Regions from separate parts of the Paenibacillus sp. FSL L8-0638 genome, predicted to be linked through region 2. Evidence: riboswitches for the same ligand, from Rfam matches in the RefSeq annotation. Region 2 holds a riboswitch; the other holds the start of a gene.
The links. A riboswitch is a leader RNA that binds a small molecule or an ion and turns the genes downstream of it on or off. The one in region 2 is predicted to bind S-adenosylmethionine.
Positions count from the first base shown of each region.

Region 1 (15,894 bases), 2.8 Mb from region 2:
CAAGCGATAATTATCCAGGAGTACGAGGTATTGGTGAGAAAACGGCACTCAAGCTGGTGCAGGAATACGACTCTATTGAGGGCATTCTGGAGAATCTGGATCAATTAACACCATCGGTCCGCAAAAAAATTGAGAGTGATTTGGATATGCTGCATCTTTCACGCAAACTCGCTGAAATTCACTGTGGTGTACCTGTAGCATGTGCTTTGGATAGCTGTCTACTGACGTTGGATCACGTGCAAATTGTAGACAAGTTTGAGCAGCTTGAAATGAAAAGCTTGTGTACATTGATGGGTGTCGCAACCGGATCATAATGAAGCTATTAGGCCTGGTACGACAATTTAAATAAAGTAAGTTATATAGGGATGCTGAGGCTGGATGCGTCAGTGTCCTTATTTGTATACGTTATGTTAACGGAGTTATATCGTCTTGTGAAGGATTATATACAATTGCGATTAGGGGATTGACCTCAGGTACATTTCAGGTGAATATAGTGGAGAGAGAACCGGATTATCGAAAGGGGACAACAGCAACTATGACAGTATTGGGAGCAATTGAGGCAGGCGGTACCAAATTTGTATGTGGAATTGGCAACGAACGTGGAGAGGTACTGGAACGAGCGAGCTTTCCAACAACCACACCAGCAGAAACAATGGAGAATGTCATCGCATTTTTTGAAGGCAAGGGCATTGAAGCATTGGGCGTAGGATCGTTCGGGCCGATTGATCCTATCGAAGGTAGTGATACATATGGTTATATTACAACAACGCCAAAGCCACATTGGGGAAATTACAATCTGATTGGTAAACTGAAAGAGCATTTTGATGTGCCTATGGGGTTTGATACGGATGTGAATGGAGCAGCACTTGGTGAGTCTATTTGGGGTGCCGCCAAAGGATTGGACAACTGTCTGTATATCACGATAGGCACAGGCATCGGGGCAGGTGCTTTGGTTGGTGGAAAGCTGATACATGGATTATCTCACCCGGAAATGGGGCATATTCTGGTACGTCGTCACCCAGAAGATACTTACGAGGGGACATGTCCTTATCACGGAGATTGTTTGGAGGGTCTGGCAGCAGGTCCTGCGCTCGAAAAAAGATGGAAGGTTAAGGGACATGAGCTTTCTGTCGATCACTCGGCCTGGGAAATGGAAGCGCACTATCTGGCACAGGCTTTAATGAGCTATGTTTTAATCCTGTCTCCGCAAAAAATTATTATGGGCGGGGGAGTAATGAAGCAAGACCAATTGTTCCCGCTCATTCGTACCAAACTACAAAAACTTTTGAACGGATACGTGCAGCATTCGAGTCTGACAACAGATATTGAGCAATATATCGTATCTCCAGGATTGGGTGATAATGCTGGATTGTGCGGTGCTCTGGCATTGGCAAAGGAAAAGCTGAATCATTAGAATTTAGGGTTGACGGCACTCCAAGGTACGGTTATTATATAGGCAACAGTATAGTACGGCTCAAAAAGGGAAGCACCTTTCTTGCGAATACGCAGGATAGGTGCTTTTTTTTGCGTTTTTGTGTTGTGCGGGACTGTCTTTCAACGATATGAGGGAGGAAGAAATCATGGAGATAGTATTTTTAAATCGCTTGTCCAAACGGAATGAACAGGGCTATGAGGACTTTGCTCAGGTATGGATTGGGCAGCATGAAGGGGGATGGAGTGCAGGCTGGAGCACACACCATGTCCCGGATGAAAGTATAGACGACCTTTGGTATGAGGGCAGCTTGTGGCAGGAATTACTGCATGTATACCGTCATGAGCTGGCGCTCAAAATGGCTGAGGGCTACAGGCCCCTAATCCATGGTGTATTTCATGAGCAAGAAGGATCATCAGGACGAGGACAAACGCTGCAAAAGCTGTATTGCTACAGTGATTTGTTTCCACGTGATGAAGTGTATGAGCAATTGACGATGTGGAGACGGCAAAAAGCAGCAACGGAACGAAAAGCACCTTATTTTATCGCTACGAATCGACTGCTTCGACTCATTAGCGTTTATCTTCCCCATACCGAAGAAGAACTGTTGGAGCTGCCTGGTATGGGTCAGGGTAAGGTGTCGCAATATGGGACGGAGCTATTGGCTATTACGACACAAAATGACCGGACCACGCCATTTCCGTTGAACTGGGTAACAGAGACGCTGGAAGAAGAAGTTTTTTTGTCATGGTTATACAAGCAAAAAGAGAACCAGTACAGGCAGGAACTGAACAAATTCAGCTTAACTAGAACGATTATTGAAGGCATTTCGGACGGTCTTTCACTGGAGCATATCGGAATGAAGACAGGTTTGCATCGTAGAGAGATGATTGAAGCTGTGGAGCATTTGGATAGAGATGGTATTGATATGGAGAAGCTGATCCACAAGGAATTGGTGAATGTATCTGAGGCGGAGCAGGCAGCTATCTGGTCTGCTTATGAAGAGTTGGGGGATACGTTGCTCAAGCCCGTCATGCTGAAAGTGTATGGGGAAGAAAAGGCAACCGAAACAGGACTGGATCAGATTTATGAGCGTCTGCGTCTGATCCGTATACGGTTTCGTCATCAGCAGGTACCCGACCGACATGTTGGATAATATAGAACTGGTTGGATAAAGCTCGGTATTAAAGTATATTCAGGGTCCAACATACTAAAAAGCAGCAGCCAGTTCCTCACAGGACACGGCTGCTGCTTTTTATGACCAAGCTTGAAAATAGAAAAAAGTATCCAATTCGATACTTTTTTCCTTTTTCTTTCTAAACCCAGTCTTTCTTACGGAAAATACAGAACATACTGACGCCTAATGCCACCATAATACCAATGACGACAAAATAGCCATAACGTGTATGAAGCTCAGGCATATTATCGAAGTTCATCCCATATATTCCGGTAATGACCGTCAATGGCATAAATACGGTCGTAATTGCTGTAAACACACGCATAATTTCATTGGCACGGTTGGCGATACTGGATTGATAAGCTTCTCGAAGGTTACCCATCAAGTCGCGGTAAGTTTCGAAAGTCTCCGAAATTTTCACAGCATTTTCATAAATGTCGCTAAAATATTTTTGCAATTGATCGTCGATGAGCCGTAAATCCCGCTTGTTCAGGGTATTGATGACTTCTTTTTGCGGACCCAGCACTTTTTTCAGCCACAGAATCTCACTGCGTAAGCCGATGATTTCGTTCAAATGCGACTTTTTCGTATGCATTAGAATATCTTCTTCCAGCTTTTCAATGCGGACCTCAATCCGGTCACCAACCAGAAAATAGTTGTCAACAATCAAGTCGACCAACAGATACATAAAACGGTCAGGCTGGCTGACTTCTTGCTCCCACAGCATAGGCTTGAGGGTACGAAGCTCATTGATTTTCTGCTTGGTCACCGTAATGATAAAATGGCGGCCGAGAAAAATGTTCAAAGCTCGCAAAAATATTTCTTCATCATCAAAACGAATGCTATTTACAACGATAAAATAATGGCTTTCATAAATTTCAATCTTCGGACGCTGTTCTTCTTCACTCAAACAGTCTTCTACTGCAAGATCATGCATGGAAAATAAAGGCTGGAGCACTGCCAAATCATCGACATCGGCATCAATCCAATAAAAACCTTCTGCCGGTGCAGTAAGCGCCATTTCAATTTCTTCGACAGGGGTAAAAACCCCGTTGTTGACCAAACGGATTTTCATATACGTCACTCCTTATGCTCCGTCGTAACGGAAATACGTTTACCTTAAGCATAAGGAATGGACTCAGTTAGCCAGTTAGCCGGTGCGGGTAAGCGTGCACTCTCATCAAAAGCCGGAGGCTTTTGGAGCATGCAGAGCCTGGCGTCCCGTCTTTCGGCAAGCTGAAGTCATTCCTATGCTGTTGTTCAGGGATCGCCGCCTATTCGGACTCGGGTCGCCTTCCATTCCGGATTCACCTCTCAAATGTTCTTTTTTTAGATTGCCACAGTATCGCAGGAAACACTCAAATCTGCACTACTGCTCCATATTTTTGCCTAATAGCACTTGTATAGTATAACGCTCGGCCTACGGCCTTTCAAGCGCAAAATCATGGGCAAAATCAACAGTAGTGGCAAGAGCTTCAGCGATAGGAGGGATATGATTTAACCTATGGAAAAGGTAGACAAAATGTGAATGCAGGTTACAAATTTGCAAGTCCCATCTTGACGAAGCCCAGCCGATGCATTAAAGTGAACAACAAGAACTTTGTGAACCCAAAATGAATATAGCGAAATCTTATCAAGAGCAGGTGGAGGGACTAGCCCGATGATACCCGGCAACCGGCGATTTTAATCGCACGGTGCTAATTCTTGCAGGACGCGCGCTTTGTACAAAGCGCGTTGCCCTGACAGATGAGAGAGGCGCATATGGATACAAATATGACCTTTCTCTAACCAGAGAAAGGTCTTTTTATTATATGCCCGGCATCTCAACAAGACGATTTCCGCAAAACTTACCGAACAAGGAGTGAGTTTACATGCCGATTAAAATCCCAGACACATTACCTGCTAAGGAAGTGCTGGAGGGCGAAAATATTTTCGTAATGGATGAAAGCTTGGCTTATCATCAGGATATTCGTCCGTTGCGTATCGCCATTTTGAATTTAATGCCTACAAAGGAAACGACGGAAACCCAACTGTTGCGCCTGGTCGGCAATACGCCGTTGCAAGTGGATGTCACGCTGGTGCATATGAAGTCTCATGTATCCAAAAATACATCGCAAGAATATTTGAACATGTTCTATAAAACGTTTGACGAGATCAAGAACAGTCGTTTTGACGGCATGGTCATTACAGGAGCCCCGGTTGAACAGCTTGAGTTTGAGGATGTGAACTACTGGGAGGAAATCCGGCAAATCTTTGAATGGACGAAAACGAATGTAACTTCGACCATGCATATCTGTTGGGCCTCACAGGCAGGCTTATACCATCATTTCGATGTCCCTAAATATGGGCTCGACTACAAATGCTTCGGTGTATTTCCACACACCGTGATTAAACCTAAAGTAAAATTGTTACGCGGCTTTGATGAACTGTTTTATGCTCCTCATTCCAGGCATACGGAGGTTCGTCGGGAAGATATTGATCATATCGCCGAATTAGAAGTTTTATCCGAATCCGAGGAAGCTGGAGTGTACCTCGTAGCCACGCTTGACGGTAAACAAATTTTTGTAACTGGGCATTCTGAATATGACCCGCTTTCACTGAAATGGGAATACGACCGCGATGTAGCCAAAGGAATGGATATTGAAGTCCCCAAAAATTATTTTCCTAATGATGATCCTGAGCGCACCCCCCCCTCAATTTGGCGGGCGCACGCCAATTTATTATTCTCGAATTGGCTGAACTATTATGTATACCAAGAAACACCTTATGATATCGGGCCCCAGATTTAAAATAGGAGCATGGCTTTGTAGAGTATGTAGAGTATCACCTTGCAGTAGCGCAGCAGTATAGTCTTTGACATCCATTTTTGCAGGATTGGTTATAGCACCCACTATGGAAGTTAACAGGAGGATTCATATGAGTGAGAAACAGTGGAAAATCGAAAGTAGATTGGCACAAATCGGTTCAGTAGAAGAGCCAGTAACCGGGGCTGTTAATTACCCGATTTACCAATCTACGGCGTTCCGCCATCCCCGTCTGGGTCAAAGCACAGGATTTGATTACATTCGGACGATCAATCCCACGCGAAAGGTACTGGAAGAGGCTTCTGCTGCACTTGAATCGGGTGATGCAGGCTTTGCATGCAGCTCAGGTATGGCGGCGCTGCAAACGGTATTTGCATTGTTTGGACAGGGAGATCATCTCATAGTATCGCTGGATCTGTATGGCGGGACGTATCGTTTGCTGGAGCGTATTTTGTCTAAATTTGGTGTGACAGCCAGTTATGTGGATACGAACGATCTTGAAGCGCTCGAACAGTCATGTCGACCGAATACCAAAGCTGTATTCATAGAAACGCCTACAAATCCGTTAATGATGATTACTGATATTCGAGCGGTGGCTGAATGGGCATCACAACATCAATTGCTTACCATTGTAGATAATACGCTGCTAACGCCATATTTCCAGCGGCCATTGGAACTGGGCGCGGATATTGTGGTACATAGCGCAACCAAATATTTGGGCGGACACAACGATGTGCTGGCAGGGTTGATCGTAACCAAAGGCAAAGAGCTATCAGCTGAAATTGCATTCCTGCACAATTCCATAGGGGCCGTGCTTTCCCCAAGCGATTGCTACCAGTTAATGAAGGGCATGAAGACGTTAGCGCTGCGTATGGACCGACACGAGCATAATGCAACAGTGCTGTCTAAGTATTTACTGACGCATCCGGCTGTGGCGGAAGTATTTTATCCAGCTCTCGAAGGCCATCCAGGTCGTGAGATTCAAAATAAACAATCCAGCGGAAATACGGGTATCTTTTCCTTTAAAGTAAAGGATGCTCGTTATGTGGAACCTTTGCTTCGTCACATTAAGCTCATTGCGTTTGCGGAAAGTCTCGGCGGTGTGGAATCGTTAATGACCTATCCCGCTGTGCAGACACATGCGGACATACCAGCAGAAATTCGGGATGCAGTCGGGGTAGATGACAGGCTGTTGCGTTTCTCCGTAGGCATTGAGCATACAGACGACCTAATTGAAGATTTGCGTTCGGCGTTGGAAGCGGCACGTCAAGAAGTAGAAGGAGGAGAGCTGCAATGATAGAGGATGCGAGGAGGATCGGGCAGGATCTGAACAAAGAGCGGAAGTTCGCTACCAAGCTGCTGCATTTTGGCTCTGAAATTGACAGCTTTACGGGGGCATCGAGCGTCCCGATCTATCAAGCTTCTACCTTCCACCATCACGATATTTTTAATCCTCCACAGCATGACTATAGCCGTTCAGGTAATCCGACACGACAAGCTCTGGAGGATTATATCGCTTTATTAGAAGGCGGGGCGTGCGGTTTTGCCTTTGCATCAGGTATGGCGGCCATCTCTACTACATTTATGCTCTTGTCTGCTGGAGATCATGTCATTGTTTCCGAGGACGTATATGGAGGAACATATCGACTGCTGACCTCCATTTTGAAACGGATGAATATCGAAACGACCTTCGTCGACATGACGGACCTCAACCTTGTGAAAGATGCGTTGCAGGAGAATACAAGGGCTGTATATATGGAAACTCCGTCCAATCCGACACTCAAAATTACCGATGTGGCAGGAATAACTTCTTGGGCACAGGACAACGGGCTTTTAACGTTATTGGATAATACTTTTATGACACCTTATTATCAACGTCCGATTGAGCAGGGAGTTGATATTGTATTGCACAGTGCGACCAAGTTTCTGGGCGGACACAGCGATGTGCTGGCAGGACTTGCGGTAGCACGTACCGAATCGTTGGGAAGACAAATCAAGCAGCTCCAAAATGGACTGGGTACCGTGTTGGCTCCGCAGGAGTCATGGTTGCTCATGCGAGGTATGAAGACACTGGAGGCTCGTATGGCTCACAGCGAAAAGAGCGCAGCGAAGCTCGCTAACTGGCTGAACGAGCGCAACGACATTGAGGCGGTTTACTACCCGGGTCTGGAGAATCATCCAGGGCGTGAAGTTCATGAGCGCCAATCCAGCGGTTATGGTGCAGTGATATCTTTTGATGTGGGTTCTGGTGAGCGTGCAAAAGAAGTCCTCAGTCGCGTACGTATTCCAATTGTAGCGGTGAGTCTGGGAGCTGTGGAAAGCATCTTGTCGTATCCGGCGATGATGTCACATGCGGCTATGCCCCATAGTGTACGATTGGAGCGCGGGATTACGGACGGACTACTTCGTTTCTCCGTAGGTCTGGAGGATATTGATGACCTGATCAGTGATCTGGATGAGGCGCTGTGCTAGAGCGATAGTACATCGCAGCATCTTCGTCGTTTTCACGCCGGGAGTAAATATGTACAGTACTAAACAGCAAGTTTCCAGCATTTCAGGAGGCTTGCTGTTTTCTATAAAATAACATGAACGACAGTGTGAAAAAAGACACTTTTCAGTTCTGTTTTCTTATTTTTTGGCTATATGCAACGTTGAGATAAGCTTGGCAGTTGCCTGTTTTCCTAGGTGAAAAGCAGAAAGAAGCGGGAATAAGTATGGTTCCTTACCTAAAGATATGTTAGTATTATCATTAGGTTTTACTATGCTAAATAGCACAGACAACATACAAGGCTAGTCATGAACATACATTACGGCAGGGTTCGAACGCAGGTTTGTGAAAGCATTCTCGTTCATAAGTCCTGTCGTTCATTTCGTCGCCCTGTGACAGCGAAGGAGGATACACCATGAGTGTAATCGACCATATTTTAGATAAAGCCCTACGCGGCGAACGCCTGAATTTAGAGGATACCGTTGCTTTGTTCGAATCAGACGAGGTAGAAAAAATCGGTCATGCGGCGAATAAAGTCATGAATCGCATGCATCCCGATCCCGTTAAAACCTTCGTTATCGGACGAAATATTAACTATACAAACGTGTGCGACGTATACTGTCGCTTCTGCGCTTTTTATCGTAGACCGGGTTCTGATGAAGGTTATGTTTTGCCGGATGAGGTGATCTTTCAGAAGATCAAGGAAACGCAGGAAGTAGGTGGCACCGAAATTCTAATGCAAGGCGGTGTGAACCCGAATCTGCCGTTCAGTTATTATACCGATTTGCTGAAAGGTATCAAGGAGCGTTTTCCCGATATTACGATGCACTCCTTCTCGCCAGCTGAAATTCACAAAATGAAGGAGAAATCTGGTCTTTCTATGGAAGAAACAATCCGCGCCATTCATGAAGCTGGATTGGATTCGCTTCCGGGCGGAGGTGGAGAAATTTTGGACGACCGCACACGCCGCAAAATTAGCCGTCTCAAAGGCTCTTGGCGTGATTGGATGGATGTCATGCAAACGGCTCACAAGGTTGGGATGAACACGACTGCTACGATGGTTATTGGCTTTGGCGAGTTGATGGAGGAGCGTGCGCTGCATTTGTTGCGTGTTCGTGATGCTCAGGACGAATGCATTGAAAACAAATATAATTCTGAAGGATTTTTGGCCTTTATTCCTTGGACCTTCCAGCCAGACAATACCAACCTGAAGAAGGAACGTCAGACGCCGGAGGAATATCTGAAGACCGTTGCGATCAGTCGTCTTGTATTGGATAACATCAAGCATATTCAATCCTCATGGGTAACTATGGGACCTGAAATCGGTAAAAAATCGTTGTACTACGGTTGCGATGATTTTGGTAGCACCATGATTGAGGAAAACGTAGTTTCCGCTGCAGGCGCAACGTATAAGGTTAACATTGAATCCATTTTACAGTTGATCCGCGAGACGGGTCACATTCCGGCACAGCGTAATACCCGTTATGATATTATTCGTACTTTTGACAGTGCCAGTAGTATTGAACATGATTTTATCATGCAAAATTAATATCCGTTAATATAGTGTTCATTACAAAACGCTTATCTGTACTAATCGTTATACATAGATTAGTGCAGATAAGCGTTTTTTTGATGTGTTACTTTGCTATGCTTTCCATCGTTTCATATACATGATCTCAGCCTGCGGGTCTGCCATTTGGATGACTGCCTTAAAGCGCTGCAAATCCAACAGATGAACGCTGTAAACGATGATCATTTGTTCTTTTTTATCCTCAGATTTGCTTTTAATCTTGCCCTCTATCTGGGCAGTGCCTACAACAGGCGTGCTGTGTATACGCAGCCTGCGATATATGGCATCCTCGACGGTTGGCTGCTTCTTGCTGACAACACAAACCATACGCGTCAGACCGGTAAACATCAGCCGGGTTGTTTCATAGGCGGCGAGGCAGGATAAGGCTGAATATAGAGCTGGCTCCCAGCCTAGCACAAAGCCAGCTGTAATGAGCAGCAGACCGTTACATAGCATAACAATCTGTATTAACGGAATCTTGCGGTGTGTTAGCAACAATGTGGATGGACGGCCATCGCCTGGTTCGTTAAGTCCTAGTGAATCAAGCAGACCACCGTGACGAGCTGCCAGCCCTGCGCCAAGCCCGATACAGATTCCGCCGCCCAAAGCACATACGACCGGATGGCCGCTCACTGCCGGAAAAGGCGAAAGAATGATGGCTGAGCCTGAAAAGGCGAACAAGCCGGGTAGTGCACGGAGCAGCATGGGTTTGTGAGTGGATAATGAATACAGCAGCATGAGTGGCAAGTTCAAAACGAATAGCAATAACCCAAAATGCTCTTGTGTATAAAGCGACATGAGTCTGGAGATCCCCGTGACGCCTCCAGCGATCATATCATGCGGATGCAAAAACAATTCTAGACCGACGGATGCCGTAATTCCGCCAATCACCGTATAAAAGACAGGGAACCTGCTCGCATCTTCTGAAGCGGGCTTCACAAGTCGTCTCATAGAGTTTCGGCATGTTTAATAGCGTGCGGCATAGCCTTCCCTCCTATGGATTGTCGTATCCAGCTTTACAGTTACGCCGAGTTACTTTCTTCTTTTCGTAGGCGGGGGTCCTTGAACTTGAATATTTTGTTTAACATATTAAAAATAGGCTTTGACTGCTTTGTCAGAAGTGGTCCAAGAATGGCTAGTATGAGTACATAGATAGCTGCAAAGGGTTGAACAATATCAAGTAAACCGCCTTCTTTACCCAAGTTGGCCATGATAATCGAAAATTCACCCCGTGCCACAATGGTCAGGCCGATATTTGCTGACGCTTTGGGAGATAAGGAGGCCGTACGCCCAGCCAGCATTCCTGCCCAAATGTTACCAAACAACGTGAGGACGACTGCTGCCAGCGCAAGCCATATCGCGTTTCCTCCCAGGGACAGTGGATCAATGGATAGTCCAAAGCTGAAGAAAAACAGGGCACCGAAGAAATCGCAGAAAGGAACAATTAAATGCTCGATTCGTTTGGCATGTTCTGTTTCGGCTAGTACCAGACCGACCAACAGGGCGCCGATAGCTTCCGCCACATGAATCGTTTCCGAAAAACCTGCCACCAGAAACAGAGAGCCAAAAACAACAAGTCCGAATACCTCATTGGAGCGAATACGGAGAATCCGATTTAACAGAGGGACGGCCTTACGGCCGATAATAATGACTGCAAGCATAAAGCCAAGCGCGATTAGCGCTGATAGCAGCACACCCCCGAGCGAGGATGAATCGCTAAGAACCAATCCGGAGAGGATGGAGATGTATACGGCGAGGAAAACATCCTCGAACATAATAATGCCCAAAATCATTTCAGTTTCAGCATTGGCAGTCCGCTTGAGATCTACCAGCACCTTCGCAGCAATAGCACTGGATGATATGGTTGTAATTCCGGCGATAACCAGTGTTTCTGCTACAGGAAAGCCGCTCAGGAAGCCAAGAGCCAGCCCCAGTGTGAAATTGATGCCAATATAAATGGTGCCACCCACGGCAATGGAGCGGCCTGATTTAATTAATCTACCTACTGAAAACTCCAGACCCAAGTAAAAGAGAAGAAACAGCACTCCGATTCTTCCCATAAAATCAATAAAAGGGGCGCTTTCGATAAAGCGAAAATCAAAATGCCATAGCTCCATCGCATGCGGTCCAACTGCCATTCCGATCAGGATATAAAAAGGGATGACCGAGAAGCGCAGTTTGGAGGAAATAAGTCCGGCTGCAGCGATGAGAGCAATTGCCAATCCAACCTCAAATACCAGATGATCCATCCAATCACCCGCTTCCGTTCATAAGGATTTGTTTAAAGCGTTTTTGCTGATCGCGTTCCCCAACAACAACTACAGTGGCATCATCGTTAATAATCACTTCAGGACCAGGATTTACATATTTCATTCCCTTTTTCTCCACAATGGCAATAACAGTGGCTCCCGAATTTTGTCTAATATCCAGCTCACCGATGGATTTGCCAACACTTGCATAGTGAGATTCCACTCTATACCATTCGATAATAAAATCGTCAAACGTCATTTCTACACTTTCAAGCTGTTTCGGCTTATATGTCATACCCCCGATGATGGAGGCTACCAATCGTGCTTCCTGATCATTCAGGGTTGTCATAGAAATACTTTGTTCCAAATCCTCGTAATCAAAGTGATACAACTCACGCCTGCCATCATCATGAATAATAATGACAATTCGGTCGCCACTCTCTGCATCTATTCGATACTTAATCCCGATTCCTGGCAAAATAGACTCTCGAATATCCATTTGTAAAGCCTCCTGTACGATACGTTATTTAAATGAATGGTATGGGAAATAAATCACATGCTTTGGGAGTGACATGGAAACTTTCTTTTTGTATTAAATTTTATAAATTAACATAGAAAACCTGGTAAATATACTTAACGTATTACACTTATTGGGAACGGTTAACAAATAGACATGCAAATGTGGTGATGTGCATGCTTAAGGGAGGTTAAGCCACATAACTAGAGGTAAATTTGATGGGGAACAAGTACAATTGCTTCTTTAGTTTGCAAATGACAGGAATAAAAGGCAGACGTAGTTTAGGGATGCTCAATAGCAGCACAAACGCTATCAAAATGACAAAGGGAAGTGATTTGGCCGCAGCGATCACCAGATGAAGTAAAGGGGAGGATTTGCGTATAGCTGGTTTGGGATGGTGCTCCAGACCGTGAGAATCGGTTTCTAACGAGGAAACATCAGCATGAGACAGGAGAGAAGATCCCGCAGTAAACTGAAGGGATTGAGTAGTGTCTTCCGCATGAAACGTCACAGGAAGGGACAAAATCTGAACGAGGCTCAATATGACGATCATGAATGTACGCAGCATGTTCAGCATCGTTGACATCTTATCTCCTCCCTCTTGTGAAAAATTCATATTAATTTAACCTTAACATACCCCACCCTAAATATTCAAACGTCTTTCGTTTTTTTCCTATACCACAGTAATTGTTTATAACACGCCAACCGGCTTTTTGAAACCTGATCATCCTCTTTTGACTATGTCTTTCTGTTTCCAGTCGTTCACTTCGTATAACCCTTCAGAGGCCGCCATATACTGAAAGCAGTGATCGAAAGGAGTGAGCCAATGGAACTGTTTACAGTGTGGACCAATACAAACGGAGATCAGGAAACCGACCGGTTTTACGAAGTGGTCAAAAGTAGAACAAAGGGGCTACATATGTCACGGCGCGGATTTCGATTCACTTTCAGACAGCTGGACAACAAAGTGGCATGGACCTGCAAGGGCACAGAAAGCAATTCGGCGTTTGAAAGCTTTCTCCCCTGTGTATACAGCATCATGTCTTCGGCAATAGCGGATTATATTATCGAGGTCAAGGAGTGGGGGCTGCTTAATCTCATTCTCACCAAAGCCTGTTCGCTGCTGGAGAAAGAGGATACAGAGCAAATTCGCAGTATGATTCGTTCACTGTTAAACGATGATGGCCCCAGAGGTCGTTTGAAGCGTCATGGTAAGCTGACCACTCTCCTGGAGAAGGATTTCAAGGAGCTTCGTGTGATCAATTTGGAAGGACTGATTCAATTTAGGCTCCATGCGTATAAAAAAGAGCTTGAAGAAATCGTCGACTATGCCATGGAAGAATTCTGGGCAGATCGGCAATACGAAGAATTTATGGGGCTGCTTAAATATTTTGTTTTTTTTCAGGAAAGCAAAGTTCCGCTCGTACACGTACTTCACCAAGGCGGACATAATTTTACGATTCTGGATAGTGCCATGGTGCCGATACCGACTCCCGATGCAGATGACATCATTGTCGAGATGCCAGGCATCGAACTGGAAATGGAGGTCGAGGATCGAATCGTGAGCACCCTTATTTCGATTTCTCCTGCTTCCATTATATTGCATACAGACGATGAGCACACCCCCATAGTGCGGACACTCCTGCATATTTTTGAAGATAAAGTGAAGCTGAGCAGATTTTATCCAGGTCAGGATGTTCAAAAATAATAATCTGTTCGTATAAACCAATGGATTTCTGGAAAGCCTTTGCCTCAAGGGGAGGTTTTTTATGAGATCCATGTTGGTATGGAAACGGATTTTGGGAACCGTGTTAATCGCAACCTGTCTGGTATTGCCCGGCAATGAAGTTTACGGTCACAAAGAACCGGTCCAGCATAAGAAATGGCAGTCCACACCTGTTTTAGCTCCACGCGAAGAGCAGGTTATTACGACCATGACGGTCACGGCAACAGGATATACAGCAGGCTATGAATCGACTGGCAAGCGGCCAAGTCATCCCGGTTACGGTATTACGTATTCCGGTGTAAAAGTGCGTCGTGACAAGAACACACTGTCTACGATTGCGGCTGATCCCAAAACGTTTCCTTTGGGAAGCATATTGTACATTCCTGGTTATGGATACGGGATTGTAGCAGATACAGGTTCTGCGATTAAGGGCAATAAAATTGATTTGTATTTTAAAACAACCCGGCAGGTGTATTCTGAATGGGGCAAGAAAGATGTGGATGTTCAAATTATAAAAAAAGGGAACGGAAAATGTACGGAAAAGATGGTGAAATCGCTCCAAAAGGCTATAGAAACGCATAAAACCATTCCGACCGCGACACTGGATGCTTCCATATAATCCTTGAATATTGTTTTTTCCAACATCACATACTATGTTGCGGGATGAGTTTATCCCACAAAACATACTGGGAGGTTGAGAATTATGCCAAATCAAGGCGGAAGTTCTTTCACGAACAAAGGCTTCAATGCAAGCACAGGAAATCAGTTCAAAGCGGAATTTGCACAAGACAATACGGTAGGTGTTGTTTCACAAAAGGTAAAGCAGTCTGAACAAAATAAAATTCAAGACAACTTCCAGACACCAAATGAGAAGTATGATGAAGAATTTGCAACAGATCAAGGCGGTACAGGTGCAGTAGCACAAAAAGTTCAAAACTCTAGTCGCAACAAAATTCAAAACAATGCTCAAACACCGAATGAAAAGTTCGACGAAAACTTTAACACGAAATAAAAAAGCATATACAATCGATAATGCTCCGGATTATATCCGGGGCATTTCGTTTTGAGTAAAAGTGGTTAGGTACAAATAGGTCTAAGGTTTTATCTCCTTTTTAATTGTTTTTAAGGTGGAATTAAGGTTTAAAGTGCAAAATAAAGTCAGTTAAACAACACCACCTTGAAGCATAGGGTTTGGGAGGAGATATACAATGGACGAATTTAAAAATAATAACTCCGGACGCCGGAACGACAACGATCAGGTTGATACCGATAACGTAACTCGGCAAAACGATTCGAACGGTTCCTCATATTATTATTCTTACGGCCCTTTTTCTTCAGTTCAATCGGACGGACAACGTAAGGAAGGGCAGTCGGTGGAAAAAGATGTTGAGATCACGCCACCGCAGGCAGTAAGACCCCTTCCTCCCTCATACCATCGTGCTATGCCTGAGCAACAGGATGGTTCGGGTCGGAATGGCGGCAACTGGCAATTCAAACCGAATAAGCCCAAGTCGCAGGTGAAAACAATTTTCTTATCTTTTTTGGCCGGGATGCTGGTCATTACGGTATTGATGTATACAGCTGACCGAACAAATATGTTCACACCCGAGACGGCGTTGACTTCGGCGGCAGCTGAAAGCGGAGAAACGACTAATTCGGGAACAACCAGTTCGACTCCAAGCGCAGTTCCGGCTGTGATGCCTTCAGGCACCGCTGATGTTCAATCTGTTGTGGCTAAGGCTGGACCGGCAGTCGTCAAAATCGAAACGCTTGCCAAACAAACCAGTGGCAGCAGCGGCAGACAAAGCAGCCCTTATTACAATGACCCGCTGTATCAATACTTTTTCGGTAATCAGTATGGTGACAGTGGCAGCAACGGTAACAGTAATGAAAATGAAGGTAGCAACAGCGGACAGCTGACTCCGCTTGGT
Region 1 covers NZ_CP151960.1:1,654,803-1,670,696, forward strand. Annotated here, with positions in the region: gene MKY35_RS07430 (5'-3' exonuclease H3TH domain-containing protein) at 1-314, shown strand, start outside; gene MKY35_RS07435 (ROK family protein) at 536-1,414, shown strand; gene MKY35_RS07440 (HRDC domain-containing protein) at 1,581-2,588, shown strand; gene corA (magnesium/cobalt transporter CorA) at 2,749-3,684, opposite strand; SAM riboswitch class I at 4,237-4,362, shown strand; gene metA (homoserine O-succinyltransferase) at 4,481-5,398, shown strand; gene MKY35_RS07455 (PLP-dependent transferase) at 5,526-6,710, shown strand; gene MKY35_RS07460 (aminotransferase class I/II-fold pyridoxal phosphate-dependent enzyme) at 6,707-7,885, shown strand; gene mqnC (cyclic dehypoxanthinyl futalosine synthase) at 8,317-9,450, shown strand; gene MKY35_RS07470 (YitT family protein) at 9,547-10,410, opposite strand; gene MKY35_RS07475 (cation:proton antiporter) at 10,494-11,720, opposite strand; gene MKY35_RS07480 (cation:proton antiporter regulatory subunit) at 11,725-12,219, opposite strand; gene MKY35_RS07485 (hypothetical protein) at 12,428-12,823, opposite strand; gene MKY35_RS07490 (putative sporulation protein YtxC) at 13,064-13,945, shown strand; gene MKY35_RS07495 (3D domain-containing protein) at 14,007-14,582, shown strand; gene MKY35_RS07500 (hypothetical protein) at 14,667-14,975, shown strand; gene MKY35_RS07505 (trypsin-like peptidase domain-containing protein) at 15,172-15,894, shown strand, end outside.
Region 1: linked by a shared signal. The riboswitch ahead of metA (homoserine O-succinyltransferase) and the one ahead of MKY35_RS21110 (ATP-binding cassette domain-containing protein) in region 2 are both predicted to bind S-adenosylmethionine.

Region 2 (15,894 bases):
AATTTTATAAAATCTATTTATACAAAACAAAACGTAAATAGCTCAGTACTCTTTTTTGCATTTTTAGTTTTATATAGTGTTTTTTCTAAGATTGAAATTAAACCCGTAGTTCTTTTGCTTTTTACAGTTGCATTTGCCTTTTTTAATGCCCTGAGTAAATTTGTCCAATCCACACGTAGTGATAATGATCCTAAGTAAGTAATCTCTACATATTAAAAAAGACCTCCAGGACGAATATAGTACGTGACTATACCGTTCTGGAGGTCTTGATTTACATTTTCGAATTGTTAACACCCCATCATGCAGGTTTGCAGACAATTCATTTCATTGTACCCTTTTAAACTACCTTAACAAGGCTCTTCGTTCGGTTTCCCGGCATCTGTAGCTGTACGGAAGCTTGAACCGCAGCCGCATGTAGCTACGGCATTCGGGTTATGAATCGTGAAGCCGCCTGACATTCCAGACTCTTCAAAGTCGATTTCCAGACCGTCCAGGTAGCGGATGCTTTCCTTTTCCACTACAATCTTCATATCCTGTACGTTCATATATATATCCTGATCCGTCTCGTTGTCGTCAAAGCCCATTGCATACGAGAATCCGGTGCAACCACCTGGCGTAACACCCAGACGTAAAAACATATTCGGCGTTTCCTGCTGCTCCAGCATATCCTTCAAACGCTCAGCAGCGGAATCGGTGATGTTAATCATAGCTCCATCCTCCTCTTTTACTTCATGTTCTCCTTCAGTATACTCCACTATTTGCAGGTGCTCAAGTCATGGAATGTCCTTCCCTTACAGGCTTCAAGACCTGTTTTTCTATTCGTTTGTATTGAACACCGGTGGTGTGAGGTTTATAATAGGTGAAGAGTGTGTAAAAGAAACTGTCGGAAATTTGTCATTTCAAAGGCGATATTTTGAGATATTCATCATTGTAGCCTGGCATTGTAACATTTTTCACATATCGTATATCCGCGCTGCCGGATTCTTACCGACGGAACGGGACATCCTGTGCGCATCAAGCGCTTGTGCCGCTGATTTGGCGGACAGCCTCGCACAGAGCAACTTGAAGGAGGAATAGGCATGTCCACATTAGTTACACCTTTTACAGACCGCAGAATGGCGGAAATTGTAGAAAAGGTACAGAACGGGATTCGTTTGAACCTTGAAGATGGTATATATTTGTATGAAACTGACGATATCCTCACACTGGGTCAGTTGGCTAACGAAGCTAATTTACGCAAGAATGGAAAAAAGGTTTATTTTATCGAAAACATGAGCCTGTACTTCACCAATGTATGCGAAGCGCGCTGCGCGTTCTGCAATTTCCGCAAGGATCAGGGGGAGGACGGCTCTTATACGTTGTCCGGGCAGGAAATGATTGATTATGTAGAGCAACACATCCATCCGGGAGTAAGAGAATTCCATATCGTCGGTGGTCATAATAATCATGTGCCTTTCCAATACTATGTAGACTCATTGAAGGCTCTGAATGAAAAATATCCCCACGTTACACTGAAAGCTTACACAGCAGCGGAAATTGACTTTTTCACACGCATAAGCGGCTTGAGTATTAAAGAAGTGCTCCAGGAGCTGCAAAAGGCTGGACTTCAATCCCTGACTGGTGGTGGCGCAGAAATCTTGTCCGACGAATATCGGAAGAAGATGCGTGTTACGAAAGCCAACGTGGACCGCTATCTCGAAGTACATCGCACGGCCCACAATCTCGGCATGAAAACTCATACGACTATGCTGTACGGTTCGGTCGAATCGTATCAGGATCGTATTGAACATATGCTGCAAATTCGTGAATTGCAGGATGAAACGAATGGATTTATGGTATTTATTCCACTGTCCATGCAGCCGAAAAGCAAAAACGCCAACATCATGCGTCGTAACTCCGCTTACGAGGATCTCAAAACCATTGCGATCAGCCGCCTGATGCTGGACAATATCGACCATGTCAAAGCTTACTTCATTAATATTGGCCCGCAATTGACACAGGTCGCTCTCACCTTTGGCGCATCAGACGTCCATGGCACGATTGTGCGCGAGCAGATCAGCCACGCCGCAGGTGCTTTGACCCCTGCCGGATTGACCCGTAAAGAGCTGATATGGCTGGTCAAAGGTGCAGGACGCATACCTGTAGAACGGGACACCTTCTATAACGAAATCGAAGTTTTCGAATAAATGTAATATCGGATTCAAATTTCCCGCGAGCATTTCATCCCCATTACTCACACCATGCAGCATCTGCTGCCTCGGAATACGCTGGTCTGCCTGCCAAAGGCAGGCCCGATTCTCGGGTTTTATAACAACAAAAACTTGTGTTAGATCGACGAGACACCAGACCATTTGCCGGGGACACGGTAGCGAAAGGAAGGCGAATTTTGATGAAAAATTTCGTTATTCTGGGGGGCGGCTATGGCGGCCTTACCATTGCCAAAGAATTGCTGGATAAACACATTCCCGACGATGTTCAAGTTATTTTAGTGGATCGAATGCCCTTTCAGGGATTGAAAACAGAGTACTATGCCCTCGCGGCAGGTACGGTATCTGATTTTGATTTGCGGGTGCATTTTCCAGATGAGCAACGTCTTATTCGCAAATACGGAGAGGTCACCTCGATGGATCTGGAGAATAAAATGGTCCATTTTCAAGACGGTGAACCCTTGCCCTATGACCAGCTTGTCATTGCGTTGGGTTGTACCGACCGCTTTCACAATACACCGGGGGCTGAAGAACACAGCTGTACGATCCAGTCGTTTAACCATACCCGCCAAACCTATCTGCGCTTGAACGAAATCAAGCCATATGGGCATGTTCATATTGTAGGCGGCGGTCTTAGTGGTGTTGAGATTGCAGCGGAGTTACGTGAAAGCCGCACGGATTTGAATATTACCATTATGGATCGGGGCGAGCGGGTGCTTTCAGCATTCCCGCAACGTTTGTCTGCCTATGTACATGCTTGGTTCAAGGAGCATCAGGTTAATGCCCTAAATCATGTTGCGGTTTCTCGTATTGAGCCGGGGGCTATTTATAACCGTGACGAGCAAATTGTAACGGATGCAGTGGTATGGACGGCCGGGATTCAGCCAGTAAAAATCGTGCAGGATTTAGCTGTCCCTAAAGACCCTCAGGGTCGTATCGTGCTCAACGATTACTACCAAATACCAGATCATCCAGAGGTATATGTGGTCGGAGACTGTGCGAGCCTTCCCTACTCTCCAAGCGCTCAGGCAGCAGAGGTGCAAGGGGAACAAATCGCACATATTGTACGTGATCTATGGAAAGGTCAAACGCCTCACCCGCATCCTTTAAAGCTGCGCGGTACATTAGGCGCACTTGGCAAGAAGGCCGGGTTCGGCTATGGCTTTATGGGCAGCACTTCATTGCGCGGACGTGTACCACGCCTGCTTAAAAGCGGTGTGCTCTGGAAGTCCAAACGCCATTTTGGCTGATCATGCTAAACAAACAAAGAAGACCCGCTCCCAGAGCAGGTCTTCTTTGTTTATTGCGTATATGGGGTAACAGAGCATTATATTTCAATCCAAGTCTAGGTTATCCCATGCTTCAGCTTCCTTAATTTTGTTCATAATCACTTCGTACAGAAGCTCTGCTGAATCTGCGGATACAATCTCACCATTGACCATCGCATAGGGTTCCGCGTTACACTGACCGCAATTGCTTAGGCAGCCGTATTCAATCACATCATAATCTGGATTCTGTTCCAGCTTGGACATGATTTCATCAGTGCCCCAATGCATATTACTGGTGCAAAACTCAATAATAGGTCTTAACATTTTTTCACCTGCTTTGGATGACGGGCATTTTAATTTGGCCCGCTTTGTAATATAATAATAAAGGTATAGGAAAGGAGTTGAATTCTAATGAGCGAAACACAAAGCGTTCAAATGTATGATGAAGTAGCAGATGTACTGGATAAGCTCCGTCCGTTCCTGCAACGCGATGGCGGCGACGTTGAGCTGGTTGACGTAGAAGACGGCATCGTTAAGCTGAAGCTGGTAGGCGCTTGCGGCAGTTGCCCAAGTTCCACAATCACGCTGAAAGCAGGGATTGAACGCGCTCTTCTCGAAGAAGTCGACGGCGTCCAAGAAGTGGTACAAGTATTTTAATGCTTGATGCATAATGATCATGAGAGTCTTGACTTCGGTAACGAAGCTCAAGACTCTTTTTTGTGTTACAGCGTCTGAGGGATCACTCAAGCTTATATGGTTGGCCGAATGGGGTCCAATCCTCCCGATACATCCATAATATTGCCTGTTATAAAATCCGAATGCTCCTCACATAAATAGGCGATCACTCGCGCAATGTCCTCCCCGCTCCCCGGACGTCCACGCGGTGTCTCTTTATCCTGCATGCCGATGACATCGGCGATTGACATTTCCTTATTTGCTCCTCGAATATCCCCTGGACAGATCATATTGACCGTGATGCCATAAGGAGCCTCCTCCACAGCCAGTGACTTCGTAAAAGACACCAGCCCCACCTTGGCGGCTGCGTAGACGGCGCGATGCGGCCAAGCCCTCGCTTCTCCAGCATGACCAAAGCCAAAATGAATAATACGTCCCCATTGCTGGCTACGCATATGAGGCAATACCAAATGATCCAGCAACATGGTACCGACCAGATTCCCTTGTATCATGGTATGAATCTCAGCTACACTGTAATCCGCAAACAGGCGGCGTTCCCGGATGAACGGTCCAGCATTATTCACCATAATATCGACTCCGCCTAGCCGATCCTGGACTTCACCAATCAGCCTCGTGATATCTTTCTGAACAGTGATATCCCCTTGTAAAGACAGGCAGCGTACTCCCTTAGACTCAATCACCCGCTTAAGCGCTTCGGCTTCTGCTTGGCTATGCACATAATTCAGCGCAATATTACAGCCTTCATTCGCCAGACGCAGAGCGGTCGTTTTACCTAAACCTTTGGCACTACCCGTTATGAATGCGACTTTATCTCTCAACAATTTTCCTCCTGTTCACAGAGAACGGTCACCCCCAAGTATAAAATATTTAAGCTTCCCCTACAACTCTATCCAAAAGAAACCCCAGTCCTCTTGTTCAAGAGAATCTGGGGTTTGCGTGCAATGCGTTCTCGTTCCCTACTTAAAATGCCGGGATAATTGCGCCTTGGTATTTATCTTCAATGAATTTTTTAGTTTCTGGGGATTGCAAAGCTTTAAGCAGCTTCTGAATCGCTTCAGAATCTTTATTATCAGGACGAGCTACCAGAACGTTAGCATATGGAGAATCTTTATCTTCCAGTGCCAGTGCATCCTTCGTCGGGTTCAGCTTAGCTTCCAAAGCGTAGTTCGTGTTAATCAACGCAATATCCACTTCAGGCAACTGACGTGGCAGCATAGCCGCTTCCAGCTCCTTGAATTTCAGGTTTTTCTTATTTTCAGTAATATCTTTTACCGTAGCTTCAATGTTGCTTGCGTCTTTCAGCTTGATCAGACCTTGTTTTTCCAACAACAGCAAAGCACGGCCTCCGTTTGTTGCATCGTTCGGAATGGCTACCGTTGCGCCATCTGGGAGTTCATCAAGCTTTTTATATTTTTGGGAGTAGATGCCGAAAGGCTCCAGGTGAACCGCGCCCACAGAAACCAAATTCATTTTGCGCTCTTTGTTCATCACATCCAGGTAAGGTACATGTTGATAGAAGTTAGCATCCAGCTGCTTGTCAAACAATTGAACGTTCGGCTGTACATAGTCGTTAAACTGAACGACTTGGAGACGAACCCCTTCTTTTTCCAACTGAGGTTTGATTGCTTCCAAAATTTCCGCATGCGGCACAGGAGAAGCTCCAACTTTCAGCTCCACTTCACGTGGTGATCCGCCTGTGTTTTCGGCCGCATTGTTTGTATCCGATGTTGTGCTCTTTGTGCCGCAAGCAGCCAGCACCGCAATTAATGTCAAGCTTAATACAGCCAATACCCATTTCTTCATGTTATTACCCCTCCAATAATTTGTAATATTCAGGAGCAGACGTCCTGATCAATAAGGATATCTATATGTTTTCCCTATTTTCGAGTATAATGCCGCACGAGACGGTCTCCCGCCATTTGCAGCAATTGAACCAATACGACCATCAGCACGACCGCAACGATCATTACAGCCGTTTCATAACGATAATAGCCGTAGTTGATAGCCAGTGTACCCAGTCCACCGCCCCCGATCATCCCGGACATTGCCGTGTAGGATACGAGTGTAACGACGGTAATGGTTAATGCGGCTAGCAGTCCCGGAAGTGCCTCACGTAACAGCACACGCCGGATAATTTGTCCTGTCGAGGCCCCCATTGCTTGTGCGGCTTCAATGACACCCTTGTCCACTTCACGCAGAGACGTTTCGACAAGACGTGCGAAGAATGGAGCAGCCCCGATAACCAATGGTGGAATGGTTCCCAACACCCCGGTCGAGGTACCTACCAGCGATCGTGTAAAAGGAATAAGTGCAACGATCAAAATGATAAATGGCACGGAACGTAAAATGTTAACGATGAATGATAATACAATGTATATCACCTTCATCAGAGTCAACGAGGAGCGGCTCGCCAGAAACAATAATATGCCGAGCGGCAAACCAATAATGAGGGTGAACAATGCGGATGCACCGAGCATCTGAAGGGTTTCCAGCGTAGAATTCCCTAGCTCTTCCCAACTCACTTGTGAAAAATCAAGTTCGCTCATTGTCCGATCACCTCCACATCAAGTCCTTGCCCAGACACTTCGCGCAGCGTATGCTCTATATCCTCATGATTTCCTTCAAAACGAACGATTAGCTGACCATAGGGTACATTTTTAATGGTAGATATGGTTCCCTGCAAGATCGCAAAATCAACCCCAGTGCTTCGAGCCGTACGCGACAAAATCGCATCATATGTTTTGCTGCCCAAGAAGGAGATACGTACCACCTGCGCCGACTCGCCGCCACCTGCTGCCGCAATCGCTGCCTGCAACTCCTCAGGATGTTCTGACTCCCGCTGGATAAAGTCCTTGGTTACCTGGTGCTGTGGCTTCAAAAATACCTCAGCCACCGGACCTTGCTCCACGATGTCACCCTGATGAATGACGCCAACTTTATCACAAATGCTTTGAATGACATGCATTTCATGTGTAATGAGCACGATGGTTAAATTAAAGCGCTGATTAATATCCAGCAGCAATTTCAGGATAGACCCCGTCGTCTGTGGATCAAGCGCTGAAGTCGCTTCGTCACACAGCAATACATGAGGATCACTAGCCAACGCCCGCGCAATTCCTACCCGCTGTTTCTGTCCACCTGAGAGCTGTGACGGATACTTTCCACTGTGTTCCTCGAGACCCACCAATTCCAGCAGTTCACGGACCTTCTTGTCCAACTTCTGCTTGGGCGTGTTTACCAGCCGCAACGGAAATGCAATATTGTCATATACCGTCGCCGAAGACAACAAATTAAAATGCTGAAAAATCATTCCGATTTTTCGGCGCTGCATTTGTAACTGGGATTGACTCACAGTAGTGAGGTTTACCCCGTCTACCCATACTTCACCTGAAGTAGGGCGTTCCAATAAATTAATACAGCGGATCAATGTACTTTTCCCTGCCCCGGAGTGACCAATCACTCCGAATATTTCTCCACGCTTTATGGAAAGATTCAACCCTGACAGCGCATTAACGCGTCGGTTGCCTTTGCCATAATGCTTGGTTAACTGCTTAAGCTCTATCAACGTGCTGCGACCCCCTTCACTTCTTCCTTACCCTTTTAACCAGTTGTCATCTCTCAGGATTGTATAAAATCGCTATTTATTTATACAAAAAAGAGCCCCTTTCACAGAATGAAAAGGGCCCCACCTTGCGATCCTTTTCTCATCTGCCAAAATCGCTATAACTCTAGCGGTTTTGTAGGAATTAGCACCATCATGTTCCCTCCCAGTGTGTTACACCGGGAAAAAACGGGTTGCCGGGCTTCATCGGGCCAGTCCCTCCACCTCTCTGGATAAGAAAAATATGTTAAACTCCAGCTTTAGCTGTCCGTTAAGTTTATATAAAAAAACATAATTCAAGCATTTTTCTGAAACTAGGTTTCAGTATAGATAGTTTACATTGCTTTGTCAAAGGATATTTTCTATCATATTTTTGGGCGTACTGCCCGGTTCTCCCATTGTTTCGCAGTATAAGTAAAGGCGATTGACAACGACCGACACACCATTTCCAAGCCCTGCTGCAAATCTTCCAAATGGTGATCGAGGTCCTCCAGTTGGATTTTTCCATACAAAGCTCGGTGTCGTTGCCAGAGATCATCCTGCATTTCCGTATTCATATAGTGTATCTCCGTATTCCGCCGCTTACGCAGCCGATTGATGGCATCCTTGTATGTATCCTTGATATCATTTAAATTATCGGTCAATACAGGATGCATTTTGAGATACTTGAACTGCCGCAACACGGTAAAATACGAATAATGCGCCTTATACTGCCCTGTTTTTAAATCATACAGATCATTCAGCCAGTTGCCCAGCTTATCCAAAATGGAAAATACCCTCACAAACCCATCCTTATAAAAGAAAACATACAATGCATAATCGGATTTTTCATCCTCACTCATATCTTCAGCATATCCGGCTTTCACTTTCATACGGAAAAAGGCGGCAGCATGATGGCTCTGCTCCAGTTCATCCAGAGATGACATTAGACCACGTGTCAAAATATCCGCCTTCCGAAAGTCGTGGGTCGGATCTCCACCAGCCTGAATTTGCCGCTCCAGCAGGTTTAACATATCTGACATGCTATTCATGGCATCTAGCAGGATGCCCTTGTTCACACGTGGCGGCTCACCCAGTAGCTTGCGTATCATGCTTACGCCTCCTTATAAATGTAAAATCCGGCTGTAGGTTTAATTAGGGCGTCAAGCGAAATAACTTGTCCATCGTTGATCTACAAGCTTAACAATATCCTCACGCGGTAACACCTCATCCGGATATCCCGGCTTCATACGCGCATCCACTACAATCGGCAACTTATAGTTCAGATGATGCAAACGCACTTCGCTGTCCGCGTACATATCCGTAGCCGGGTTAAAGCGAGTGAATACCGTCCACAGGAACGAGGCTTGAGAGCGAACGACTTCCTTGGCATCGTCCACAATGAAAACGAGCGGCCACTCTTGCTCACCCGCAGCTAATCGCTCCAAAACACGTGCCGCCAGCTCTGGCTCTTGCTCAAAAGACGCACCCGATACGACGAGGCAACCTCCGCAATAGGGTTCAATTTCACGAATCCCCGGCAGATCGCCTCCCTCATAGGCACGAGGCAATTCACGTACAGGCTCACCTATTCCCATCAGGATCGCCTTACTGCCATGATTCAGCTTGCGGCCTGTGTAATCGAGTGTATCGTGTGACGTGTGATTGAAAATAAATAAATCCCTTGCTGGATTAAATCGCTCCAGAATGGTTTCCAGCAGCAGGTTAAAGTCAGATAAATCAATGACTCGATCCGTCAGCATCAGGAACTTGGTCAACGATAATTGACCTTGACCCAAAATAGTAAAACCGGATACAAGCGCTTCACGGGAGTAGCTTTCACGTACGACTGCCGCTGCCAGCGCATGTACGCCCGTTTCCGCATACGCCCACAGGGACTTGACGGAAGGCATCACAAGCGGATAGGCAGGCGACAGCAGACGTTGCAAAAACTCACCGAGATAGTAGTCTTCTTGCCGAGGCTTACCTACAATGGTTGCCGGATAAATGGCATCCTTGCGGTGATGCATATGTTTGACATGAAATACAGGGAAATCATGCTGTAATGAATAATATCCAAAATGATCACCAAACGGGCCTTCTGGACGGCGTTCATGAGGTGGCACATAACCACTGATTGCAAATTCTGCTTCTGCTGGAATCCGATGACCCCCAAGCGGGTCCTCTGTCATGGGCAGCTTGCCTCCCATAATAAGCGAAGCCAGCAACAGCTCAGGCAAGTTTTCCGGTGCTGGAGCAATGGCAGACGCAATCAGGGCAGGCGGGCCACCGATGATAATCGTCGTAGGCAACGGCTCATTACGCAGCTCTGCTTCATGATAATGGAAACCGCCGCCTTTATGAATTTGCCAGTGAATGCCCGTCGTCTGATCATCGTAAATCTGAATGCGGTACATCCCCAGATTATGATCCTTGGGCTGACCTGGCTTCTCGGTATACACGAGTGGAAGGGTAATAAACGGCCCTCCATCCTCATGCCAACTGGTCACTTTAGGCAGTGGTGCCAACGGAGCCTCTGTACGTCGAACTCCCAATACAGGGGCCTCGCTATGAGATACTGTTTTTAGCCCTACTTTTAGCATGTCCTTAATCAGGCCACGTTCATTCCACAATGCTTTGGGTGTAGGTGGAAACAATGTTTTGGTTGCTCCTACAATCGCATCCATCAGTTGCTCTGGGCGCGGGCCAAAAGCCATGTCCACACGGCGATTCGTGCCAAACAGATTACTGGCTACAGGAAATGGGGTTCCTTTTACATTCGTGAACAGCAGTGCCGGTCCTTCTTCCTCAATGACTCTTCGATGAATCTCAGCCAGCTCCAAGTAAGGATCGACAGGTGCCTCTATAATTTTAAGATGATTTTCTTTACGCAGCGCTTCAATAAATTGGCGCAAATTCTGGTAGATCAACTGGACGATTCCTCCTAAGCAAATCAAGCCCTCGAGAAACTCGTGGGCCTGGTTTGTTTCTTATATGCTATTATACGTGTTTAAACGCCACTTGGGCAAAAATCCGCTTCACTATGATCTATGAAATGCTTAGGTACGTTGGGCTTGGGTCGGAACAAGCTTGCGATCCGGTGACAATTGCCATACACGATAGCTCAGATAAGCCAAGATGGAGAACAACGATGCAATCACCAGCATATGCCCCAGCACGATAAACATGTAGATTTCAGGTCTGTTGACGTACAACAAGATAATTCCAATCACCACTTGAAGCAGGATTAACAAGACCGATACGACACCCAATATACGGATATCCCGGTGATTCGGGTGATAACGGTATGAGTAGTGACCCACAGCCAAAATAATGACAAACAGCAGACCGGCTGAAATCTGATGAAGCAGCAGTGGAGATATGAACCCCCCAATATTTACAACCTTCTGGATGACCGAGTGACTAAGCAACGCCCCTGAATAGACAGCAATATAGGTATAGATCGTCGATAGCCATATAAAATTACGAAAGCCCCGACTGACAGGCCCAGGAATCAGACGCGGAGTGTGGCGTGAGTCCGCATGCTCCTGCCAGGCCCCTAGCGTCATCATAGTCGCACTGGCAAAAGCGATAAGCGCAAAGCCAAAATGCAGTCCCATGACTGCAGCCGATTGGGAGAAGATAACAGCCAACGCCCCCATTGCACCTTGTATGATCACAAACAAGAGCGTGAGCAGCGAGAATAGCTGTAAATCCTTCCGATGCTTCATAAACAGCAAAAAGCCAACAAATGAGGCGATAGAAAGAATCCCGGCCATGGCACTGACGGAGCGGTGAGAGAACTCAATAAGGGATGCGATCGTATGTGCCGGAACCAGCTTACCATTGCACAGCGGGAATTCCCGGCCACAGCCGAGACCCGAATCCGTCCGCGTCACAACACCTCCACCGAAGGTAGCCAAAAACATGACAATACATGTTACGAGTGCCAGCCATTTTAATATTCTAATTTTGTTATTCAAATTCACCCGTATCCTTCCAAATATAATATTTATTCACTTTATATGTTGTGAAATGATCACTTATAGTAATTATAACTGATATATCGTTCCTTGACATACGAGCTTTGTTGACAAAATGTGAACGTGTTCGTGAGAAAGCCGCCCCCTTGAAAGGAAGCGGCTTTCTGAATGTCTTGATGTTTAAAATTCAATTTGGAACCTTCATGTATGCATGTACAGCATTCATTATTTTGCCAAGCTCGCATGGACTTCAACAGCCCGATCCAAAAATTGCTCAATCTCCTCGCGGGATTTGCGCAGTCTGTTCACCAGACGTACCAGTTCTCGCCCTTCACTGTAAGCGATAAAGCTAGGAATCCCCAATACATTCTGCTCTTGACTGACGCTTTCGGCCTGTTCTACATCAATCTCAATTAATGTAAGCTTATCTGCATATTGTTGTTCCACATCAGGCATGAACGGATCAATGAAATGACAATCCCCACACCAGTCCGCCTTAAATACAGCCACCGTAACGCCCGGAGTGGATATTGCCTTATTAAAGTCTTCATGAGAGACGATTTTTTGCATGGATGATTCCTCCTTAAATTCTTTTTGTGCTGAAGAGATTGCACTTTCTATTGTAACGCCAAGTGAAACTTTTGCACACTCCCCCATTCTGCCTACATACCGATTGGAAGCCCTCTCATTGAGGCATACTAAAGATATACTTAAGAATCCACATAAGCGACGACATCCTAACAGCATACCCAACATACTTAGCAGGATACGGGGATGCTTGCAGTTGGAAAGGAGGTTATTTAGTCATGTCTCTTACCGAATGGCTCCACACAGCATCTCGACAGCTTCAAGGAGGGCTAAAGTTACTGAGTTCCGTTCCCCGTGTTGCAGAGGAAGCTTGGGAAGGCAAACGGGCAGCCTGGACCGAATCCCGCAAATTACGCTACCCTTTGCGTGAACTAGCGTGGGATTATCATACAGCACAGGCCGCTATGAATGAAGCTGAAGCTTTAATGCTGGTGAACGGACCCGCTACGCGTCCCTCTTCTCTGAATATGCCCTTATGCGAAACAGACTGTGAGCTGCTGGAGCGGATCAAGAACGATACAGCACAGGAGAATCGCAGCAACGTTACCCGCACTGCTGCTTACCTTGAATGCTATCGTGGCTACCCGGAGTTACACTGGGCATTACTGGCCCACCTGGTTTCTCGTAATGGCGGCTATCATATGACCGATCTGAAAGGGGGGCTGATTGGCAACCTGTTCGGCGAACAGGAAAAGGAATGGCTGTATCGGCTACTGGAGCGCTGTAACGCCCTTATTTTTCAAGACGCTTATCCGCAGTTGCAACTTTACATGCACAGCCGTCATTTAGGTCGGAGTTGCTTTCATTTGTTGCCTTATTTTCACGTTTCGCCATTCATGAAGCCCTTTTGGGAACGCTTCTGGGCTTGGCGGGATAGCTCTCTGTTGACCGTTGCGCTCATCATTAATGAACAAAACTATATTGAAGGACGTGTGGTAAAAGATCCGTATTTTCAAAAATTTGTGACACACAAGCCCGGCTTTTATTTGCATGACTGGCTCCAGCTTAATCAGGTTATATTTCCACTTGGGCTGAACGGTGGACTTGCTGGACTAGTGATGGAGCGTTTCGGTCATCTGGACGAGCGGATCGGCTTTGGCAAAAGTCTCTATGCTATGCTCTTCGGCCATGAGCAGGTGCTGGATCAGGTATCAGCATTCGCTAACAGTGTGCCGCATACCGGTTCACGTAGCGACTATTGGCCCGGATTGTTCACACCGAATGAACAAAAAGCGTTGCACTCTCCAGATGAAAGTGCAACGCTTTTAGCACATGAATGGCTACTGCCAGGACAACGTCTGTACAGCCCGGAGCTGAACGCCGTCTGGTCCGATACAGCTTATGATCCAATCCCCCGGTATGACTGGTTTCAGGACGGATCCACACTTGGGCATCTAAGCGAACCAAGGCGACCGCTGTTATTTGCCATGCGCCACGAACATCGCCATGGCATACAAAAAACAGCAATGGCCCGCGTTGCCCATAACAGCCTGCAACCTTTCCACTGAAAGACTCGAGGACTCTTTTAGCCTCGCTGTCCTGTGGACTCACGCTGTAGGCGCATTAACGGACGTAGTACCTTTTGCAACATACGTGGGTAGTTGCCCAGCTCGTCCCTGCGCAATACGCGCAATACAACCAGCAACAGCAAGTAGCATACCAGTACAGTCGCTCCGGCAATGCAGCATGCGATGAAGAAGGCTACACGCGCAGGCATCAGATGCACCAGCAGAATACAGGCTTCATTTACACCGTATCCGACAGCTCCCGAGACGACGACTGCGGTTAAGAACCCTGCCCAGCGACGGCCCATGATGGAAAAGGAGACAATCCCTTTAAGCACACGCAAATTCAGCAATGTGATCACGAGGAAACATAATCCGGTTGCGGCAATGATCCCGTAAATCCCAAGCCAACCAGCCAGCAGCCAGCTCGCTGCAAACTTGACGACGATCCCGACCATGACATTCACCATTGAAATACGCGGCTTCCCCATACCGATCAGTATTGAATTAGAAGTCATCATCGTAATCTGGAATATCGTTCCGAGTGTCAGAACAGCGATGATACCACTGCCTCCAAGCGAGCTGAACAGTAAACCATTAATAGAATAGGCGGTCACACATAAAGCCAGCACAATCGGCATTCCAGTCAAAATAGAGATACGCAAAGCCAGCGTCATCTGATTTTGTAAATGCTGCTCATCCTTACGAGCAAATGCCGCTGAAATGATCGGAATAAGCGATTGGCTGAGCGCAATGGCCAAAATCGGCGGAATCCCCGCCACACTCTGTGCCCGAGAGCCTAGATAACCCAACTGAGTAGTCGCCTGATCCAATCCGACTTGACCAGATAGCAGTCTCACCACAATCGACGTATCAATAAAGTTAACCGCCGGAACCGTCAGAGACGACAATACAATCGGAATGGAAAGCTTGAAAATATCTTTGTAAATGCGCATCATCGGTAGCGCGGAGCTTTCCTCTTGGAATTGATCTTGACGATCCTGGCGATCCTGACGACGCAATTTCACCGTATAGTACAACATGACCGCCAGAGCGCCAAGACTTCCCATGACACCCCCAAAGGAGGCCCCAGCTGCAACCTCGCGATCTCCATAACCCAGCTTCAAAATAATAAAAGCGAGTATAATAGCGGTCGCTACCCGTGCAACCTGCTCCACAATTTGTGAAATACCGCCTGCGGTCATATTACCGCGCCCTTGGAAGTATCCACGCATCATAGCAATGGCAGGGAACAGTAGTAATGCTGGTGCCAAAGCCTGAATGGCCAAAGCGGATTGCGGAACCCCTGCTACATGCTCGGCAAAATAAGGCGCTCCAAAATACAGCAGTGCTGTAATGATAATGCCTGCCGCGGCCGCGAATATCAAAGCCGCACGATACACACGTCGCGCTTCCGAAGGCCGATCCAACGCATAACGTTCTGAAACCATTTTGCTCAATGTGCTTGGAATGCCGGCCGTAGCCACCGTGAGCAGCATCAAGTAAGCGTTGTTCGCAATGGTAAACGAGGCGTTCCCGACGGAACCGAGCAAATGCTCCAATGGAACACGCTGTACCAGACCAAGCACTCTGGCCACCAAGGCGGCAGCAGCTAAAATAAGCGTACCTTTAAGGAATGTTTCTTTATTGGACAAAATGCGTTCCCTTCTTTCTTGCTGTTCACACGCATGCAAAAGCCCCGCACAAACAGTCATGGCCTGAGCCATCACCGGTGCGGAGCCGCATGTCGATTCTGTCTCTGCAAAACATAATAAATGATAACGAATCTCGGGTCATAGCACCCAAATCAAGAATACAATAATCATGGCGAGCTGCAAAATCACTTTCATCACGGTGCTGGTAAAAAGGCCTAATACAGAGCCAAAGCCCACTTTTATAGCTCGGTCCAGTGGGGCTTTGCTTATCAGCTCACCTAGCACAGCGCCAATAAATGGTCCCAAAATCAGACCAAATGCCGGAATAATGAAGGGACCAATAATAATCCCGATGGTACTCAGTATCGCCGACAGGCGCGAGCCGCCAAATCGCTTAACTCCCCACGCATTC
Region 2 covers NZ_CP151960.1:4,746,401-4,762,294, forward strand. Annotated here, with positions in the region: gene MKY35_RS21065 (hypothetical protein) at 1-198, shown strand, start outside; gene MKY35_RS21070 (iron-sulfur cluster assembly accessory protein) at 348-707, opposite strand; gene mqnE (aminofutalosine synthase MqnE) at 1,080-2,186, shown strand; gene MKY35_RS21080 (NAD(P)/FAD-dependent oxidoreductase) at 2,390-3,457, shown strand; gene MKY35_RS21085 (YuzB family protein) at 3,542-3,799, opposite strand; gene MKY35_RS21090 (NifU family protein) at 3,887-4,132, shown strand; gene MKY35_RS21095 (SDR family oxidoreductase) at 4,225-4,989, opposite strand; gene MKY35_RS21100 (MetQ/NlpA family ABC transporter substrate-binding protein) at 5,132-5,974, opposite strand; gene MKY35_RS21105 (methionine ABC transporter permease) at 6,049-6,717, opposite strand; gene MKY35_RS21110 (ATP-binding cassette domain-containing protein) at 6,714-7,736, opposite strand; SAM riboswitch class I at 7,873-8,012, opposite strand; gene MKY35_RS21115 (Cthe_2314 family HEPN domain-containing protein) at 8,138-8,863, opposite strand; gene MKY35_RS21120 (UbiD family decarboxylase) at 8,915-10,681, opposite strand; gene MKY35_RS21125 (COX15/CtaA family protein) at 10,811-11,740, opposite strand; gene MKY35_RS21130 (thioredoxin family protein) at 11,960-12,304, opposite strand; gene MKY35_RS21135 (DUF2515 family protein) at 12,541-13,830, shown strand; gene MKY35_RS21140 (polysaccharide biosynthesis protein) at 13,848-15,482, opposite strand; gene MKY35_RS21145 (DUF456 family protein) at 15,621-15,894, opposite strand, start outside.